Regions from separate parts of the Kribbella endophytica genome, predicted to be linked through region 3. Evidence: riboswitches for the same ligand, from Rfam matches in the RefSeq annotation. Region 3 holds a riboswitch; each other region holds the start of a gene.

Evidence for each region. Region 3 has a riboswitch for glycine ahead of gcvP (aminomethyl-transferring glycine dehydrogenase). Riboswitches for the same ligand answer to the same signal wherever they lie in the genome.
Region 1: it holds a riboswitch for glycine, as region 3 does, so the genes downstream of both, gcvP (aminomethyl-transferring glycine dehydrogenase) here and gcvP (aminomethyl-transferring glycine dehydrogenase) in region 3, are expected to answer to the same signal.
Region 2: it holds a riboswitch for glycine, as region 3 does, so the genes downstream of both, ACYVIO_RS02990 (L-serine ammonia-lyase) here and gcvP (aminomethyl-transferring glycine dehydrogenase) in region 3, are expected to answer to the same signal.

What each region holds. Positions count from the first base shown of each region.
Region 1 is NZ_BAAGUR010000002.1:1,235,621-1,241,784, forward strand. Features, by position in the region: gene ftsR (transcriptional regulator FtsR) at 1-589, shown strand, start outside; gene ACYVIO_RS24235 (bifunctional nuclease family protein) at 649-1,143, shown strand; gene ACYVIO_RS24240 (MerR family transcriptional regulator) at 1,344-1,961, shown strand; gene ACYVIO_RS24245 (dihydrodipicolinate synthase family protein) at 2,012-2,899, shown strand; glycine riboswitch at 2,915-3,006, shown strand; gene gcvP (aminomethyl-transferring glycine dehydrogenase) at 3,083-5,938, shown strand; gene ACYVIO_RS24255 (serine hydrolase domain-containing protein) at 5,935-6,164, shown strand, end outside.
Region 2 is NZ_BAAGUR010000001.1:617,838-624,001, reverse strand. Features, by position in the region: gene ACYVIO_RS03010 (S1 family peptidase) at 1-760, opposite strand, end outside; gene ACYVIO_RS03005 (alpha/beta hydrolase) at 961-2,421, opposite strand; gene ACYVIO_RS03000 (DUF3817 domain-containing protein) at 2,522-2,854, shown strand; gene ACYVIO_RS02995 (hypothetical protein) at 2,856-3,785, opposite strand; glycine riboswitch at 3,923-4,016, shown strand; gene ACYVIO_RS02990 (L-serine ammonia-lyase) at 4,095-5,468, shown strand; gene ACYVIO_RS02985 (alpha/beta fold hydrolase) at 5,430-6,113, opposite strand.
Region 3 is NZ_BAAGUR010000001.1:3,583,252-3,589,415, reverse strand. Features, by position in the region: gene gcvT (glycine cleavage system aminomethyltransferase GcvT) at 1-96, opposite strand, end outside; gene gcvP (aminomethyl-transferring glycine dehydrogenase) at 113-2,893, opposite strand; glycine riboswitch at 2,939-3,040, opposite strand; glycine riboswitch at 3,041-3,133, opposite strand; gene ACYVIO_RS17220 (mandelate racemase/muconate lactonizing enzyme family protein) at 3,216-4,268, opposite strand; gene ACYVIO_RS17215 (helix-turn-helix transcriptional regulator) at 4,297-5,355, opposite strand; gene ACYVIO_RS17210 (VOC family protein) at 5,443-5,868, shown strand; gene ACYVIO_RS17205 (carboxymuconolactone decarboxylase family protein) at 5,950-6,164, shown strand, end outside.

The sequences.
Region 1 (6,164 bases), on a different contig from region 3:
GCTCCGCTTCCTCGAGGCCGAGGGACTGGTGACGCCGGCCCGGACCGCGTCCGGGTACCGCAAGTTCAGCGCGGCCGACATCGAGCGGCTGCGGTACGTGCTGACCGCGCAACGCGACCAGTACCTGCCGCTGAAGGTGATCAAGGAACACCTCGGCGCGATGGACCGCGGGTTGCGGCCGACACCGGGCGGCCGTCCGGCAGCGCCTGCCGCGGCCGAGCCCGCCGGTCTGCCGGTGGCCGAGGACTTCGGTGCCGACCGCACCGAGCTGAAGCTGACCCGCGAGGAGCTGCGCGTCGCGGCGGGTATCACGTCCGAGCTGTTGGAGCAGTTGGAGAGTCACCAGCTGGTGGTGGCTCGGGGCAACCACTACGACGGCGACGCGATCCTGGTCGCGAAGGCGGCTGCCGAGTTCGGCCGGTACGGCGTGGAGCCGCGGCACCTGCGCCCGTTCCGTACGGCGGCCGACCGCGAGGTCGGCCTGATCGAACAGGTCGCCGGCCCGCGCCGCGACGACAAGACCCAGGAGCTCGCCGCCCTCGCCGTACGTTTGCACGCAGCCCTTGTTCGGTCTCGCCTCAGCCGCTGACGGCGTACGGCACGACCCGTACGCCAGCTTGTGTCGTCGGTGCGGAGTAGGCTGAGGGTGTGCGCGAAGTCGACGTAATCGGAGTCCGGGTCGAGATGCCCTCGAGTCAGCCGATCGTGCTGCTCCGGGAGGTCGGCGGTGAGCGGTACCTGCCGATCTGGATCGGCGCGGCCGAGGCCAGCGCGATCGCGTTCGCGCAGCAGGGGATGGAACCACCGCGTCCCCTCACCCACGACATCTTCGCCGAGGTGATCCGTGTTCTGGGTCACACGCTGACCCAGGTCCGGATCGTGAACCTGACCGACGGCGTCTTCGAGGCGATCCTGGTCTTCGACGACAAGACCGAGATCTCGGCCCGCCCGTCGGACTCGATCGCCCTCGCGCTGCGGACCGGTACGCCGGTGTTCTGCGCCGAGGAGATCCTCGCCGAGGCCGGCGTCCCGGTGCCGGAGAGCGAGACCGACGAGGTCGACGAGGTGGAGGAGGAAGAGGAAGTGGAGCGCTTCCGCGAGTTCCTCGACCAGATCTCGCCCGAGGACTTCGACAAGTCCTGACCGTGCGTTACGGCCAGATTTTGGATATCACTGGTACAAGGCCGGGTTGGTAACGATTCGGCCCGGAGCCGCGACACGCTTTCGGCTCGGAGCGGTTGTCGTTGACCGGGTCAAGTCGGCGGCTTACCTTGAAGGAGTTGTGAGGAGTTGTAACTCCACGGATGTAGTCCGTTCCAGTCCGTACCCAGGGAGGCTCAGGCGTGACACGCACCGGCGACACTGATCTGACGGCGCAGTCGGCGTCGGAGGCACACGCCGACGCGGCTGCCGCAGCGGGGGTGCAGGGCCTGCTCTTCGACGACGACCTGCGCCCGATGCCGGAGGATGTCGGCTTCCGCGGCCCGACGGCCTGCGCGGCCGCGGGCATCACTTACCGTCAGCTCGACTACTGGGCCCGCACCGGCCTGGTGTCGCCGTCGGTCCGCCCGGCCACCGGCTCGGGCACGCAGCGGCTCTACGGCTTCCGCGACGTTCTTCTGCTCAAGGTGATCAAGCGGCTGCTCGACGCCGGCATCTCGCTGCAGCAGATCCGGACCGCGATCGCCCACCTGAGCAAGCGCGGCATCGACGACCTGACCCAGATCACGCTGATGAGTGACGGCGCCTCGGTCTACATGTGCACCTCGCCCGACGAGGTGATCGATCTGCTGGCCGGCGGCCAGGGAGTGTTCGGCATCGCCCTCGGTGGTGTCTGGCGCGAGGTCGAGGGTTCGCTGTCCGAGCTGCCGACCGAGCGCGCCGACGGCAGCGACGACGAGTCCGGCTCGCACGCGAACGACGAGCTCGCCGCTCGCCGCCGCGCCCGGATGACCGGCTGAACCACCCACAGCAAACAGTGCGCCCACTCACCGCGGAGACCTTGCGTGGTGTGTGGGCGACTTTGTTGTTACCCCTCGACGCCGACGACACGATCGACTTCGCCCGCCTCGAGACCCAGCTCGACCACCTGACCAAGGCGGGGCTGGACGGTCTGTACGTGCACGGTACGGCGGGGGAGTTCCAGACCCTGACCGAGGACGAGTACGACCGGATCAACGCCCTCCTCGCCGCGGGCACCGACCTCCCGTTCCAGATCGGAGCGAGCCACCCCTCGGCTCAGCTCCAGCTCGATCGCGTACGACGGGCCGCCGCGCTTCGTCCTTCCGCGATCCAGGTGATCCTGCCCGACTGGCTGCCGCTGAACGCCGGCGAGGCGCTGACATTCCTCGACCGCGTCGCCGAGACGGCGGGCGGCGTACCGCTCGTGCTCTACAACCCGCCGCACGCGAAGACGCAGGTCGGGCCCCGGCAACTCGCCGACCTGGCGCGCGCCGTACCGACGTTGATCGGGCTGAAGAGTGCCGGGGGAGACGCGGAGTGGTTCTCCCGAGCGCGCGACTCCGGCCTGTCGCTCTTCGTCCCCGGTCACTTCCTCGCGAGCATGACGCCGCTCGGCGCGGACGGCAGCTACTCGAACGTCGCCGCGCTCTCGCCGACCGGTTCCGTCAGGTGGTACGAGCTGGTCGAGACCGACCACCAGGCGGCACTCGACGTCGAACGGCGGATCGCGGAGTTCTTCGCCCAGCACATCGCGCCGCTGCAGGCCCGAGGCCTGTCGAACCCCGCGCTCGACAAGTTCCTCGCCGCGGTCGGCGGCTGGGCCGACGCCGGGACGCGCATGCGCTGGCCGATGGCCTTCGCCGATCCGGAACTGGTCGGACCCGCGCGGGTGACCGCGCGGCGGCTGCTGCCGGAACTCGACGAGGGCAACTGGTAACCTCGGGGTTGCCGTACACAGCACTCGGGAGAGTCCCAGGTTCGCCTGGGCGCCGAAGGGGCAATTCCTCCCCGGAACCTCTCAGGCCCATGGACCGGGTGCCGCAGGCGACTCTGAAGCGCGCTCGCCGCGTGACAGAGGGGGAGGCCACCGGCAGACCTGTCAGCAACGGAGCCTCCACTCATGACTGAGCACGACATCTCCCCACAGATTTCGGCGACCTTCGCCGACCGTCACATCGGTCCGCGCGCCGACGAGGTCGCCCGGATGGTGCAGACCCTCGGGTACGCCGACGTCGACGCGCTCGTCGACGCCGCCGTACCGGCCTCGATCCGCTCGACCGAGCCGCTGCGGCTGCCCGAGCCGGCCTCCGAGGTCGACGCGCTGACCGAGCTCCGTCAGCTGGCCGCCCGCAACACCGTGGCCACCTCGATGATCGGCCAGGGCTACTACGGCACGTTCACCCCGTCGGTGATCGTCCGCCGCCTGGTCGAGAACCCGGCCTGGTACACGGCCTACACGCCGTACCAGCCGGAGATCTCCCAGGGCCGGCTCGAGGCGCTGCTGAACTTCCAGACCGCCGTGTCGGACCTGACCGGCCTGCCGACCGCGAACGCGTCGCTGCTCGACGAGGGCACCGCCGCCGCCGAGGCGATGACCCTGGCGCTCCGATCCAACCGCAAGTCCAAGAGCAACCGCTTCCTCGTCGACGCCGACTGCTTCGCGCAGACGATCGCGGTCGTCGAGACCCGCGCCGAGGCGCTCGGCATCGAGGTCGTCGTCGCGGACACCACCGACGGCCTGCCGGACGGCGACTTCTTCGGCTTCCTGGTCCAGTACCCGGGCTCCGGCGGCGTCGTCCGCGACCTCAAGCCGCTGGTCACCGCCGCGCACGAGCGCGAGACGCTGGTGGCCGTCGCCTCCGACCTGCTCGCGCTGACGTTGCTCGAGGCACCGGGTGAGGCCGGCGCCGACATCGTCATCGGCTCGTCGCAGCGCTTCGGCGTACCGCTGTTCTACGGCGGACCGCACGCCGGCTTCATGTCGGTCCGGGCCGGCCTCGAGCGGTCGTTGCCCGGTCGCCTCGTCGGCGTCTCGGTCGACGCCGACGGCGCCCCGGCGTACCGGCTGGCCCTGCAGACCCGTGAGCAGCACATCCGTCGTGAGAAGGCGACCTCCAATATCTGTACGGCGCAGGTCCTGCTCGCCGTCGTCGCGTCGATGTACGCCGTCTACCACGGCCCCGACGGGCTGAAGGCGATCGCCGAGCGCGTCCACACCAACGCCGACAGCCTGGCCGCGTCGCTGCGCGCCGGTGGCGTCGAGGTCGTGCACGAGCAGTTCTTCGACACCGTCCTGGCGCGTGTCCCCGGCCGCGCCGCCGACGTCGTCGACACCGCCCGGCAGAACGGGATCTGGCTGCGTCTCGTCGACGCGGACCACGTCGGCATCTCCTGCGACGAGAAGACCGACGCTGCCGCGCTCGGCCTGGTCTGCAGCTCGTTCGGCGTCCGGTACGACGCATCGCTGGCCGGTGGCAACCTGTCCGAGGCCGTCGTCCGGACGTCGGACTTCCTGACCCACCCGGTCTTCAACACGCACCGGTCCGAGACCGCGATGCTGCGCTACCTGCGCAAGCTGTCCGACTACGACTACGCGCTCGACCGCGGCATGATCCCGCTCGGCTCGTGCACGATGAAGCTGAACGCGACCACCGAGATGGAAGCGGTCACCTGGCCCGAGTTCGCCGACGTGCACCCGTTCGCGCCGATCGAGGACGCGGCCGGGTACGTGAAGCTGATCGGCCAGCTGGAGCGCTGGCTGGCCGAGGTGACCGGCTACGCCAAGGTCTCGATCCAGCCGAACGCCGGGTCGCAGGGCGAGCTCGCGGGCCTGCTGGCGATCCGCGGCTACCACCGGGCCGAGGGAAACGAGGAGCGCAACGTCTGCCTCATCCCGTCGTCGGCGCACGGCACCAACGCCGCCTCCGCGGTGATGGCCGGGATGAAGGTTGTTGTTGTCAAGGGCAACGATGACGGCACCATCGACCTGGACGACCTGCGGGCCAAGGCGACCGAGCACGCGGACAAGCTGGCCGCGATCATGATCACCTACCCGTCCACGCACGGCGTGTACGAGGAGAGCGTGACCGAGGTCTGCCAGATCGTGCACGACCACGGCGGCCAGGTGTACGTCGACGGCGCGAACCTGAACGCCCTGCTCGGCCTGGCCAAGCCGGGCGAGTTCGGCGGCGACGTCTCGCACCTGAACCTGCACAAGACCTTCTGCATCCCGCACGGCGGCGGTGGCCCGGGTGTCGGTCCGGTCGCGGTCGCCGCGCACCTGGCGCCGTACCTGCCGAACCACCCGCTTCTGGGCCAGGCCGGTCCGGACTCCGGCGTCGGCCCGATCTCGGCGGCGCCGTTCGGCTCGGCCGGCGTGCTGGCGATCTCCTGGGCCTACATCCGGATGATGGGCGCGGAGGGTCTGACCTCGGCGACCAAGGCCGCCGTCCTGACCGCGAACTACGTCGCCAAGCGGCTCGAGAACGCGTTCCCGGTGCTCTACACCGGCGAGAACGGCCTGGTTGCGCACGAGTGCATCCTCGACCTGCGGCCGATGACCAAGGAGACCGGCGTCACCGTCGACGACGTCGCGAAGCGGCTGATCGACTACGGCTTCCACGCGCCGACGATGTCGTTCCCGGTGCCCGGCACGCTGATGGTCGAGCCGACCGAGTCCGAGGACCTGGGCGAGCTGGACCGCTTCATCGACGCGATGATCGCGATCAGGCACGAGGTCGACCGGGTCGCCGCGGGCGAGTGGCCGGCCGACGACAACCCGCTGGTCAACGCGCCGCACACGGCGTCCGCGGTGATCAACGACAAGTGGGAGCACGCCTACACCCGCGAGGAGGCCGCGTTCCCGCAGTCGGTCGACCGGACCACGAAGTACTGGCCGCCGGTCCGCCGCATCGACGGCGCGTACGGCGACCGCAACCTGATCTGCTCCTGCCCTTCCCCGGAGGCCTTTGAGTGACCTTGCGCCCTGACACCGCTGCCGCCTTGTACGCCGAGGTGGCAGCGGCCCAGAGTGAATGGAAGCTGCCGTCGATCACGGCCGGTGTGGTGCGCGACGGCGCGCTGGTGTGGACCGGTTCGCGGGGGCAGTTCGCGACCGCCGACGGCGGGTTGCCCGGTCCGGAGCGGCAGTATCGGATCGGCTCGATCACGAAGACGCTGACCGCGGTGCTGGTGATGCAGTG
Region 2 (6,164 bases), 3.0 Mb from region 3:
TCTGCACCATCGGGTTGCCCTCGACACAGTGGCCGGCGCTGAGCATCACGTTGTCGCTGCCGTTCCGGGTCCCGGAGAAGCCCAGTGAGCAGTTCGTGCCCGGGACCAGGTCCATGATCTGGCCACCGATCACGTCGGCGGTCATTGCCAGCGTGGTGCTGTTGGTCGACACCGCGACGCCCGGGATCGCCTGCAACTGCTTGACCAGGGCAACGGTCTTGGCGGACTGCTCACCGGGCTGCAGGATGATCCGCAGCGTGTCGGTCGGCAGGTCGGCGCCGATCTGCTGAACCTGCGTCGAGCCGGACCTGTCGATCAGGGCCTGGGCTCGCGTCTGCAGCGCGGTCAGCGCCTTCTCGCCGCGGGCGACGGTACGCGGGGTCAGGCCGTTCGCGTTGGCGGCGTCCGCGGCGGCGGTGGTGTGGACGTTCACGACCAGCCGGCGGGCCGAGTCGAAGAACGCGCCGTCGAGGCCGGGCTCGGCCTTGGCGGCACGGGACGCCTTGGCCAGTTGGGCTTTGACGGTGTCGAGCGCGTCGGCCTTGGTGTGCTCGGCGTCGAGCCGGAGCTTGGCGTCGGACGCCGGGACGCCCCAGCTCTTGCCGAGGACGTCGTACACGCCGTCGACCGGCTCGGGAGTGGGCGCACTGCTGGCGGACTGGATCGGCGCCAGGGCGGCGGCGCCGAGTCCGAGGGCCAGAGCAGCTCCGACCAGGGTTTTGCGGAACTGTCGGGGACGGGGCGGCGAAACAAAGGACATGGTCACATCCGGTTCCTCTGGGTGGCCTTGCCTCACAGGGCCACGGTGAGGGAATCGTTGGGGCTACGGACGATGACCACAAGGGAACGGACGGTAATGGTTGCCTCGGGCAGGGGCGGTCAAGGGAAAGCCTTCGGGTGAACGAACGATCACCCCCTGTCGACCACTGGTCGACCGAGGGTGATCCTTCGTAGACCGGTTCAGCTCGTCGGGTCGACCGCCGCGCAACTCGTTCCGCGGCGCGGTACGTCGAGCGCGACCAGGTAGTCGTCGACCGTTGCCTCCATGCACGGACTCGTCGTGTAGCTGCCGTGCCCCCAACCGCGGTACGTGGCCAGTACGCCGTCGCGGCCGAGCTGGCGGGCGACGCTCCTGGCCCCGGGGTAGCCGGTCGCGGGATCGTGCAGGCTGTTGATCAGCAGCGCCGGCGTCCGCAGGTCGTACCGCTTCGGATCGCGCTGCGGGTTGGGCGCCTTCGGGAGACCGAGGCAGGTCGTCACGGCCAGCAGTTGGCCGGGGTAGCGCAGGTCCTCGTTGTCCCGCGCCAGCCGGCGCAGGTGTCCGGCGTACTCGCGGAAGTCGCGGACCGGCAGGCTGAAGTCGCGGCAGAACGTCACGAACGCGAAGCTCGCGAGTCCGGTCGGGACCGGCGGCTGCTCGGTCGGCGGCGCGCTCTTGTCCAGCTTGGCGAGCAGGCCGGCCAGCTTGGCCCAGTCCGGTCCGTAGAAGGTCCGGAACGTCACGAAGCTCAGCTGGAACGGGGCGATCGGGTACGACGGGCGCTGCGGATCCGGGAGCTCGCCGCGGTCGGCGCGGGCGAGGAGCCGGTCCCAGAGGGCGTGGATGTCCTGGCCGTGCAGGGCGCAGGTCGTTGCCGTCGTACACCACTTCACGAACTCGTCGAACGAGTCCTGACCCGCCCAGGCCTGCTCGTCGAGGAACTCGCCGGTCGTCGCGCGGCCGTGGTCGAAGACGCTCTCGAGCACCAGCGCGCGTACTCGCTGCGGGTAGCGCTGGGCGTATTGCTGGCCGACCAACGTGCCGTACGAGCTGCCGTGGAAGGAGATCCGTTGCTCACCCAGGGCAGCGCGGATCGCGTCGACGTCGCGCACGGTCTGCAGGGTGTCGAGGTGGTCGTAGACCGGGCCTGTGTTCTTGCGGCAGTCCGTGGCCAGGTCGTGGTTGTACTTGATGGTCGCGTCGAAATCGCTCTGGCTCTTGAGGATCGGCGAGGGTTGGCGCGCGAGGAGTGCGGCCGAGCACTTCACCGCGTTGCTGCGGGCAACACCGCGCGGGTCGAAGCTGACGACGTCGAAGCGGTCCTCGAGCTGCTGACTGAACCTGCTCATACCGGTGCGGATCCGTTCGACGCCGGAGTCGCCTGGCCCGCCGGGGCCGAACACCAGTACGCCGACGCGCTCGCCTTGAGCCTTCCGCCGGGCGACGGCGAGCTCGAAGGTGCCGTCGCCTGGCTTGTTCCAGTCGATCGGCACGGTCAGCGTCGCGCACTCGGAGCCGGGGAGGAGGGCGATGTCCTCGGGGGTGTCGCCGGGCTCGGGTTGGCAAGCTGCCCAGTCGACGGACGGCGCCGCGGCAGCCGGCACAGTCAACGTTGCCAGTACGGCGGCCGCGGCCGCACACCAAACAATGGGTCTCTTCATTGGGACGATCTTTCGCCGCGCCGACCCTGAGCGGCATCCGGTGGCGACCCGGAGGGAACCCGGGAGCGGGTTGGGTGGGGTTGTTAGGGTCACTGGTCTGATGACCGAGACTGTTGCAGCCGTGGACGCGCCGGCTGGTTCGAAGCATGCGACCTGGTTCCGGGTGGTGGCGATCGCCGAGGCGATCTCCTGGACCGGGCTGCTGATCGGGATGCTGTTCAAGTACGTGCTGTCGGACAACGAGATCGGCGTCCAGATCTTCGGGCCGATCCACGGCGGGATCTTCGTCGCCTACGTGCTGACCGTCGCGGTCGTCCGTAAGCCGCTGCGCTGGACCTGGACGACCACGCTGCTCGCGCTGGCCGCCAGCATCCCGCCGCTGTTCACCTGGTTCTTCGAGCTGTGGGCAGCCCGCACCAACCGCCTCGGCTGACTCACCGGCCGCAGCCGCGGCAGGGCCGGCGCGTCCGGAGGTAGTAGCCGTACGTCGCGGCGAGCAGTCCCGCGCCCCAGAGCACGTAGGCCGGGACGGCGACCCAGAAGAACGCCTCGGGCAGGTCGATGTCCCCGAAGATCGGCTCGTGCTGCAGCACTGCCGCGAACATCTGGAGCAGTCCGACGCCGAAGTACGCCGTGATGCCGGCGCCGAGTCCGCCGCCGGGGAGCAGCAGCATCCAGCGCGGGAAGATCCGGCTGGCGCGGGTGACCAGTAGGAGCGGGAGCAGGAGGCCGGCGAGCAGGAAACCGGTCTCGAAGAGGATCACCGCCGAGCCCGCGTCGTACGGCGTGCTGCCGAACCCGACGACCGCCTGAGCCGCCAGGCGGATGAGGCAGCCTGCTGCGGCGACGGCTGCTCCGGCGATGGCCCAGCGGGGTGTGGACGTCACCGGTCGGCGGCTGCCGCTGCAGCGCAGGCAGGACGGGTCGAGCTGTCGTTGCCTGGCCAGAGCGGTCGCCGCGAGCAGTGCCGCGCCAGTGAGGCCGCCGAGGCGGCTGAGTAGACCGAGTGGGTCGAAGGGGATGCCGAGGCCGGGCAGTACGGCGGCGACGACGTCGAGCAGCGCGAAGCCGCACACGGCGACCCAGCCGGCGGCTGCTGCCCAGGTGAGCCCGATGGTCACCCGCGACACCGGCAGCACGAGCAGAGCCGCGCTCAGCACGCAGAACGCGAGCGAGAGCCAGTAGGAGATCAGCAGGTCGCTCCCGGGCAGCTCCCAGTCCGGTGCGTGCCCAGTGGCGAACCACAACCGCACCAGCCCGTACGCCGCCGCGTGCCCGGCTGAGACGAGAGGTGCCCAGCGCATCCACCGCGGCGTCGTCGTCTCGCCCGGTGCGTGGTCGTGCGGATGCGTGCTCGTCGTCATGTGTTCAGCTTGTGGTGGTGGTGCTTCCGAGGGATCCCCCGTGCGGGGGAACGCTCTCCCTCTGTGGAGTGCACGGCCGGATTGACGGGGAGCGCGGGTCCGCCGTACCGTCGCGACCGTCAGCACCACACGCCGCATGAACCCGTGCGGGAGAGACCCGGGCACCGACCCGGGCGCCGTAGGAGCAACTCTCCCCAAGAATCTCTCAGGCACCCTCACCGCACGGGCGAGGCACCTCTGGAAGACAGCACGTCTGACAGAGCGGGGAGGCACACCGATCGGTCAACGACGACCGGAAGGAACCTCCAGATGGCGATCAGCGTTTTCGACCTGTTCAGTATCGGGATCGGCCCGTCGAGCTCCCACACCGTGGGACCGATGCGCGCGGCCCGGACCTTCGCCGTCGGCCTCGCCGCCGACGGCCTGCTCACCCGGACGACGGCCGTCGAGTCGCAGCTGTTCGGCTCGCTCGGCGCGACCGGGCACGGGCACGGCAGCAACAAGGCCGTCATGCTCGGACTCGAGGGCGAGGACCCCGAGACCGTCGACACCCGCTCGGTCGAGGGGCGCGTCGAGGCGATCCGCGCGGCCAAGACGCTGCGGCTGGCCGGCGGGCACGAGATCGCGTTCGACGAGAACTCCCAGCTGGTGATGCACCGCCGCAAGGCGCTGCCGTACCACCCGAACGGGATGACCTTCGTCGCCCGCGACGCCGAGGGCGTCGTACTGCGTGAACGGACGTACTACTCGGTCGGTGGCGGGTTCGTCGTCGACGAGGACGCGGCGGCCGGTGACCGGATCGTCCCGGACCGGACGCCGCTGAAGTACCCGTTCCTGTCGGGCGCCGAGCTGCTCGACCGGTGCCGCGAGTCCGGGCTGCCGATCAGCGAGGTGATGCTCGCCAACGAGCTGGCCTGGCGGACCGAGTCCGAGATCCGCGAGGGCCTGCTGCACATCTGGCAGGTCATGCAGGACTGCGTCGACGAGGGCTGCGAGACCGAGGGCGTCCTGCCCGGCGGCCTCAAGGTCCCGCGCCGCGCGCACGGCCTGCACCAGAAGCTGAGCAGCGACAAGTGGTCGGTCGACCCGCTCAAGGTGATGGACTGGGTGAACCTGTTCGCGCTCGCCGTGAACGAGCAGAACGCCTCCGGCGGCCGGATCGTCACCGCGCCGACGAACGGTGCCGCGGGCATCATTCCCGCCGTACTGCACTACTACCGCCGCTTCGTCCCGGGGGCGACCGAGGACGGCACGGTCCGGTTCCTGCTGGCGGCCGCCGCGATCGGCGTGCTCTACAAGGAGAACGCGTCGATCTCCGGCGCCGAGGTCGGCTGTCAGGGCGAGGTCGGGTCGGCCTGCTCGATGGCTGCCGCCGGGCTGTGCGAGGTGCTCGGCGGGACGCCGGAGCAGGTCGAGAACGCGGCCGAGATCGCGATGGAGCACAACCTCGGCCTGACCTGCGACCCGGTCGGCGGGCTGGTCCAGATCCCGTGCATCGAGCGGAACGCGATGGCCTCGGTGAAGGCGATCAACGCGGCCCGGATGGCGATGCACGGGGACGGGGTGCACGTGGTCACGCTGGACAAGGTGATCAAGACGATGCGCGAGACCGGCGCCGACATGAAGGTCAAGTACAAGGAGACGTCACGAGGCGGCCTGGCCGTCAACGTGATCGAGTGCTGACGGGTCCTCCACGTGGGCGTTGTGGCCGAGGCCCGGCAGCGTGACGACGCGGTCGTGCAGGGCGGCGAGCTCGGTGTCGGTGTTCATCGGGTCGAGTTCGCCACGCGCCAGTACGACGTGCGCCTGGGCGTCGCGGACGAGACGGGCCATGTTGGGCGCGCCGACGCCGAACGCCTTGTTGTCGAGCGCGAGACGCCAGCGGCCGTCGACCCGCAGCAGGCCGTGGCCGACGGCCTTGCTCGCGGGATCGACCAGACCCTGGAGTCCTGAGACCTTCAGGTAGCGCTCGGCGGCGGCCTCGCGGGTGTCGAACCAGGCGACCGGTTTGGCGGCGAGGGCGGCGGTCCGGGCCAGGTCCTCGTCGGACCAGGTCACCTTCACGCCGAGGGCGATCACGCGGTCCACGCGCACGCCGTACCGGCCGCTGGCGAGCTCGAGGGCGATCACGCCGCCGAGCGAGTGGCCGACGACTGTTGTCAGTTCGCTGGGCAGGTCTTGGGCGACGGCGGCGGTGATCGACTCGAAGCTGTAGCTGTCGAGCGGGTCGGCCGTGCCGTGGCCGGGCAGGTCGGGGGTGAGTTCGCCCGGCCACCCGTCCCAGACCCGGCGGGTCGCGCCGAGGCCGTGCAGCAGGAGGTTTGTCATGGCTAGAGGCTGGCACGGTCACCGGCCGGTCGCTCGGCGTCGTGGCGCGTT
Region 3 (6,164 bases):
GCGGTACTTGAGCGGCATCTGCCAGCCGCCGAAGTCGGTGAAGCTCGCGCCGAGCCGCTCGTGCTCGGTCCGGAGTGCGGTGTACTTGGTGGCCATGTGTTTCCGGGTCTCCTCAGTTCGCGAAGTCTTCGACGGGCGGGCAGGAACAGATCAGGTTGCGGTCCCCCGCGGCGCCGTCGATGCGGCCGACGGGCGGGAAGTAGCGGTCCTGGGTGAGCGACGGCAGCGGGAACGCCGCCTGCTCGCGGGTGTAGGGCCGGTCCCAGTGCGAGGTGATCACCGCGGCGGCGGTGTGCGGGGCGTTGCGCAGCGGGCTGTCGGCGACGCTGAAGTCACCCGCCGCGACCTGGTCGATCTCGGCGCGGATCGCGATCATCGCGTCGACGAAGCGGTCGAGCTCGGCGAGGTCCTCGGACTCGGTCGGTTCGACCATCAGCGTGCCGGCCACCGGGAAGGACAGCGTCGGCGCGTGGAAGCCGTAGTCGATCAGGCGCTTGGCCACGTCCTCGGCGGTGACGCCGGTCTTCGCGGTCAGCGCGCGCAGGTCGAGGATGCACTCGTGCGCGACGAGCCCGCCGGGTCCGGTGTAGAGGACCGGGTAGAACTCGTTGAGCCGGCTGGCGACGTAGTTCGCCGCGAGCAGCGCCGAGCGCGTCGCTTCCAGGAGTCCCTCGGCGCCCATGAGTTTCACGTACGCCCAGGAGATCGGCAGTACGCCGGCCGATCCGTACGGCGCGGCCGAGACGTTGGGCAGGAACGGCGCAAGGTGCTGCTTGACCGCGACCGGCCCGACGCCGGGCCCGCCACCACCGTGCGGGATGCAGAACGTCTTGTGCAGGTTCAGGTGTGAGACGTCGCCGCCGAACTGGCCGGGCTGGGCCAGACCGACCAGCGCGTTGAGGTTCGCGCCGTCGACGTACACCTGACCGCCGGCCGCGTGGACCGCGTCGCACACCTCGCGCACGTCCGCGTCGTACACGCCGTGGGTGGAGGGGTAGGTGATCATGATCGCGGCGATCGAGCCCTGGTGCTGGGCGATCTTCGCGTCGAGATCGGCGCGGTCGATGCTGCCGTCGGCGGCCGTCGCCACGACCGCGACCGACATGCCGGCCAGTACGGCGGACGCCGCGTTGGTGCCGTGCGCGGACGCCGGGATCAGGCAGACCGTGCGCTGGTCGTCGCCGCGGGACAGGTGGTAGCCGCGGATCGCGAGCAGGCCGGCCAGCTCGCCCTGCGATCCGGCGTTCGGCTGGACCGAGACTTCGTCGTACCCGGTGATCTCGGCGAGGTTCGCCTCGAGCTCGGCGATCAGCTCACGCCAGCCCGCCGTCTGGGAGTCCGGTGCGAACGGGTGGATCGAGGCGAACTCCGGCCAGGAGATCGCCTCCATCTCGGCGGTCGCGTTGAGCTTCATCGTGCAGGAGCCGAGCGGGATCATCGTGCGGTCCAGCGCGAGATCGCGGTCGGAGAGCTTGCGGACGTAGCGCAGGAGCTGGGTCTCGGAGCGGTGCGTGTTGAACACGGGGTGCTGGAGGTATTCCGAGGTCCGCTGCGTCGTTAGCTCGAAACCTTCCAAGTCATCGTTGCCCGAGGCACCGAAGACTCCCAGCACGTCCCGCACGATCTGGGCCGTTGTCGTCTCGTCGACCGAGATCCCGATCAGGTCGTCGTCGATGTGTCGCAGGTTGATGCCCTCGGCCTCGGCTTTCGCGATGAACTGCTGGGCACGGCCTTGGGTGCTGACGGTGATCGTGTCGAAGAAACTCGTGTGCAGGACGTCGAACCCGGCTTTGGACAGCGCTGCGGCCAGGGTCTTGGCATGGCCGTGGACGGTCTCCGCGATCGCCTTCAGGCCGTCCGGCCCGTGGTAGACGGCGTACATCGAGGCCACGACGGCGAGCAGGGCCTGCGCGGTGCAGATGTTCGACGTCGCCTTCTCGCGGCGGATGTGCTGCTCGCGGGTCTGCAGCGCCAGCCGGTACGCCGTACGGCCTGCGTCGTCCTTCGAGACGCCGACGAGGCGACCGGGCAACGATCGTTCGAGGTTCTTGCGGACGGCGATGTACGCCGCGTGCGGGCCGCCGTAGAAGAGCGGGACGCCGAAGCGCTGCGTCGAGCCGACGGCGATGTCCGCGCCCTGCTCGCCGGGCGGGACGATCAGGGTCAGCGCGAGCAGGTCGGCGGCGACGGTGACCATCGCCTTGCGCTCGTGCGCGGCCGCGATCACGGCGGAGTGGTCCCGGACGCGGCCGGAGACACCGGGCTGCTGGAGGACGACACCGTTGAGGTCGCCCTCGGGCAGGCCCCGGGACAGGTCGGCGACCTCGACCTCGAGACCGAGCGCCTCGGCCCGGCTCCGGACCAGCTCGATTGTTTGCGGCAGGCAATCAGCGTCGAGGACCGTCTTGCCGTCGTTCTTGTTGGAGCGGCGCATCAGCAGGACGGCCTCGACGACCGCGGTCGCCTCGTCCAGCAGCGACGCGTTCGCGACCGGCAGCGCGACCAGGTCCTGGACCATGGTCTGGAAGTTGAGCAGCGCCTCGAGCCGGCCCTGCGAGATCTCCGGCTGGTACGGCGTGTAGGCGGTGTACCAGGCCGGTGCCTCGAGGATGTTGCGGCGGATCACCGGCGGGGTGATCGTGTCGTAGTAGCCCTGGCCGATCAGCTGGACGGCCGGCTTGTTCAGCGCGGCGATCCGCCGCAGCTCGGCCAGGACCTCGGCCTCGCTCAGCGCCTCGCCGAGCGCGAGCGGCTTGTCCTGCCGGATCGACGCCGGGACGGCCATCTCGACCAGGTTGTCGACGCTGTCGTACCCGACGTCCTTGAGCATCCGCTCGACGTCGGCCGCCCGGCGCACGCCGAGGTGCCGGTCGGTGAAGGGTGAACCCGCCATGAGGAACTCCAGAATCCGGGTGGCACGCGCCACGAGATCGGGGTTCCTCCCCGCTCTGTATCGGACCTGAGAGTTTCCGCGCGGCCGTCGTACGGGCCTCGCTTGCACCGTCGGTGAGCCGGACGTCCGGCTGCTTTCCAGAGTTGCCTGACCGCGGCGGTACGGGGGCCTGAGAGATTCCCGGGGAGGATTTGCTCCTACGGCACCTGCACGGCGGCAGAATTCTCCCGCCGCGGATCAACAGCGTGTTCAGTTGTCGGTCGCACCTTAAGCGGGGCGCGGCCGGGCGCGCAAGGCCGGTGGTGCTGACAGCGCACGGGCCTCAGGTCAGTGTCAGGCCGAATCCGGGGCGGTCCGGGACGGTCAGATTGCCGTCCTCCCAGCGGTACGCACTGGTGTCGACACCGTCCGTCGTACCGGGCACGCCCTCGACCGTCGGGACGTTGCCGAGGCCCGCGGCCAGCTGTGCGGCGTACAGGGTCTTGAGCGGTAGTCCCCAGGCGTGCGGCGACGCCTGGCAGGTGATCCGCGGCATCACCTCGCGCCAGCTGGTCAGGCCGAACGACACCACGTCCATCAGCAGTACGTCGATGTCGCCGTTGGCCGCGATCTCCAGGAGGGGCTCGAGGTCCGGGTCGGACTCTCCCTCGGCGATCAGGGTCTGCGTCCCCTGCAGGTGCTTCTTGAGCCTCGCCAGATCGGCCGCGTCGTCGAGGAACGGTTCCTCGACCCAGTACAGGTCACAGTCCGCGACCGCCTCCAGATAGGTGATGAACCCGTCGCAGTCGTACCCGTCGTTGGCGTCCACCAGGATCCCGTGCTCCGGGTACGCCGCGCGCACGGCCCGCGTCACCTCGATGTCGCGCGCGTCGCCCTCGGCGCGTTCCATCCAGCGGTTTCCGCGCCCGATCTTCAGCTTGAACGCGCGATAGCCCGCCGCGTCGTCGGCCGCGCAGTGCGCCAGTACGGCGTCCACTCCGCTGGGCTCATCATCGAGGTCCGCGAAGTAGATCGCCCCGTCGTAAATCGGGATCGTCCGGGCGCCCTGGCTGCCGAGCATTGCGTGCACCGGCAGATCCAGGATCTGTCCCGCCAGGTCGTGCAACGCGAAGTCGAGCCCGCGCAGGCCGGGCTCCCTGACTCCCGTTGCCGGATCGATCAACTCGCCCACCGACCGCCCGACCACATCCTCGGGGATCGGCCCGGCCGCAAGGCCCCAGCCGGTCTTGCCCGTGTCGGTGTGCAGGATCACGACGTCGTCGACGCCGCCGTTCCCATGGCTCCCGAGCCGGGCGTTCCGCCCGATGGTCCGCGGATAACGGGACTGGATCGTCGAGTGTTCCACCCGGTGGACGAAGTGGTGGTCCAACGTCATCTGGACTCCTCAGCGTGGGGTTCCTTGCCTAGTCTGCTGCGTTGACCGCCCGCGCAAACCTCGTGGCCCAATCCTTCGCCGCCACGGCGAGTTCCGGCGGACCGACCACGCGGAATTCGGTGCCGAGGGCACCGAGTGAGAACAGCGGGCCGTCGAGCGAGTCCGTCTCCATCAGGACTCGGGAGCTTGTCGGCGTGACGACCTGGACCTCGGCCCAGCGGCCGAAGTGCGCTGCGACTGCCTCGGCCGGCGCCTCGGCGACCACCTCTACGGCGTACCGGCCTTGCTGTGTTCCGCCCCGGACGTTGGCGCGGACGAACTCCGTGACGTCGTCGTACGGGAGAGGGCGCGGGCCGTACGACGTACCGGCGCCTTCGGCGGCGGTGATGCGGTCGATGCGGAAGGTCCGCCAGTCGTGGCGCTCGAGGTCGTAGGCGACCAGGTACCAGCGGCGGCCGAGCGGGACGAGGTGGTAGGGCTCGACCTCGCGCTGCGTTCGCTTGGCGTCGATCGCGCGGTAGCGGAGGCGGATCCGCTCGGAGTCGCGGCAGGCGAGGGCGAGGGTGGTGAGGATCTCGTGGTCGAGCGGGGGTGTGCCCCAGGGGGCTGTGGTCGGGTTGAGGGCCGGGTTCGTGGTTGTGGTCAGGGCCGGGGTCGCGGTTGCGTTCGGTTTCGGGTTCGCGGTTGCGGTCAGGTTCGGGTTCGGGTTCGGGTTCGTGGTCGGGGTTGCCGCGCGGACCGCGTTCAAGCGGGCGCGCAGCCGGCGGGGCATCACCTGGACGATCTTGGTCAGCGCGCGCAACGCCGCCTGGTCGTCGAGGTGCGACTGGACGGCGATCGCGAGCGCCATCGCCTCGTCGTCGTCCACCACCAGCGGCGGCAGGGACGCGCCGGGCGCCAGGGCGTAGCCGCCGTCGACGCCCGGGTTCGCGTCGACCGGGTAGCCCAGCTCCCGCAGCCGCTCGACGTCGCGCCGCAGCGTGCGGGGCGACACCTCGAGTCGCTCGGCCAGCAACGGGCCCGGCCAGTACCGACGCGCCTGCAGCAAGGACAGCAGCCGCAGCGTGCGGGAACTCGTGTTCGCCATGCGTCGAGTCTCGCTCGGATTGCGGTCAGGAAGTGGCCGCGATGCTTCCTAGCGTGGGTGGCACACCGAGCTTCGAGGAGAACAACGATGTCCGTCACCACCACCACACACCTCAACTTCCGTGGCCAGGCCCGCGCCGCGCTGGAGTTCTACCGAACCGTCTTCGGCGGCGAGATCGCGCTGGTCACCTACGGCGACGCGGGCCAGGCGCAGGACCCGGCCGCCGCCGACCAGATCATGTGGGGCCAGGTCCAGGGCGGCCAGGGGATTCACGTGATGGCGTACGACGTACCGGCGTGGATGCAGTACGAGCCCGGCGTGAACGCGGTCTTCGTGTCCCTGCGCGGTACCGACGCCGACGAGCTCACGGCGTACTGGAAGGAACTGGCCGACGGCGCGGACGTCGTCCAGGACCTCGGCCCGGCCGCCTGGTCGCCGCTCTACGGAATGCTGAAGGACCGTTTCGGGGTGGTCTGGGTCCTCGACCTGGCCGTCGCGCCGCAGGAGACCTGAGTCACACGGCGGCCATGTCACAACCGGGTGGGTGCCGTCTGTCAGAGGGGTAACAGACGAAAACCCCTGGAGGAGATCCTGATGGATGCCCGTATCGACCTTCACAGCAACGCGCTGGCCGGGAAGGTTCTCAAGTACGTGAACTCGGCCGGACGGGCGGTCGACGGCTCGACCCTGCCGCTGGCGACCCAGGAACTGGTCCGGCTGCGCTGCAGCCAGATCAACGGCTGCGGGTTCTGCACCGACATGCATTTCAAGGACGCCATCGCCGCCGGCGAAACCGCCCAACGCCTCAA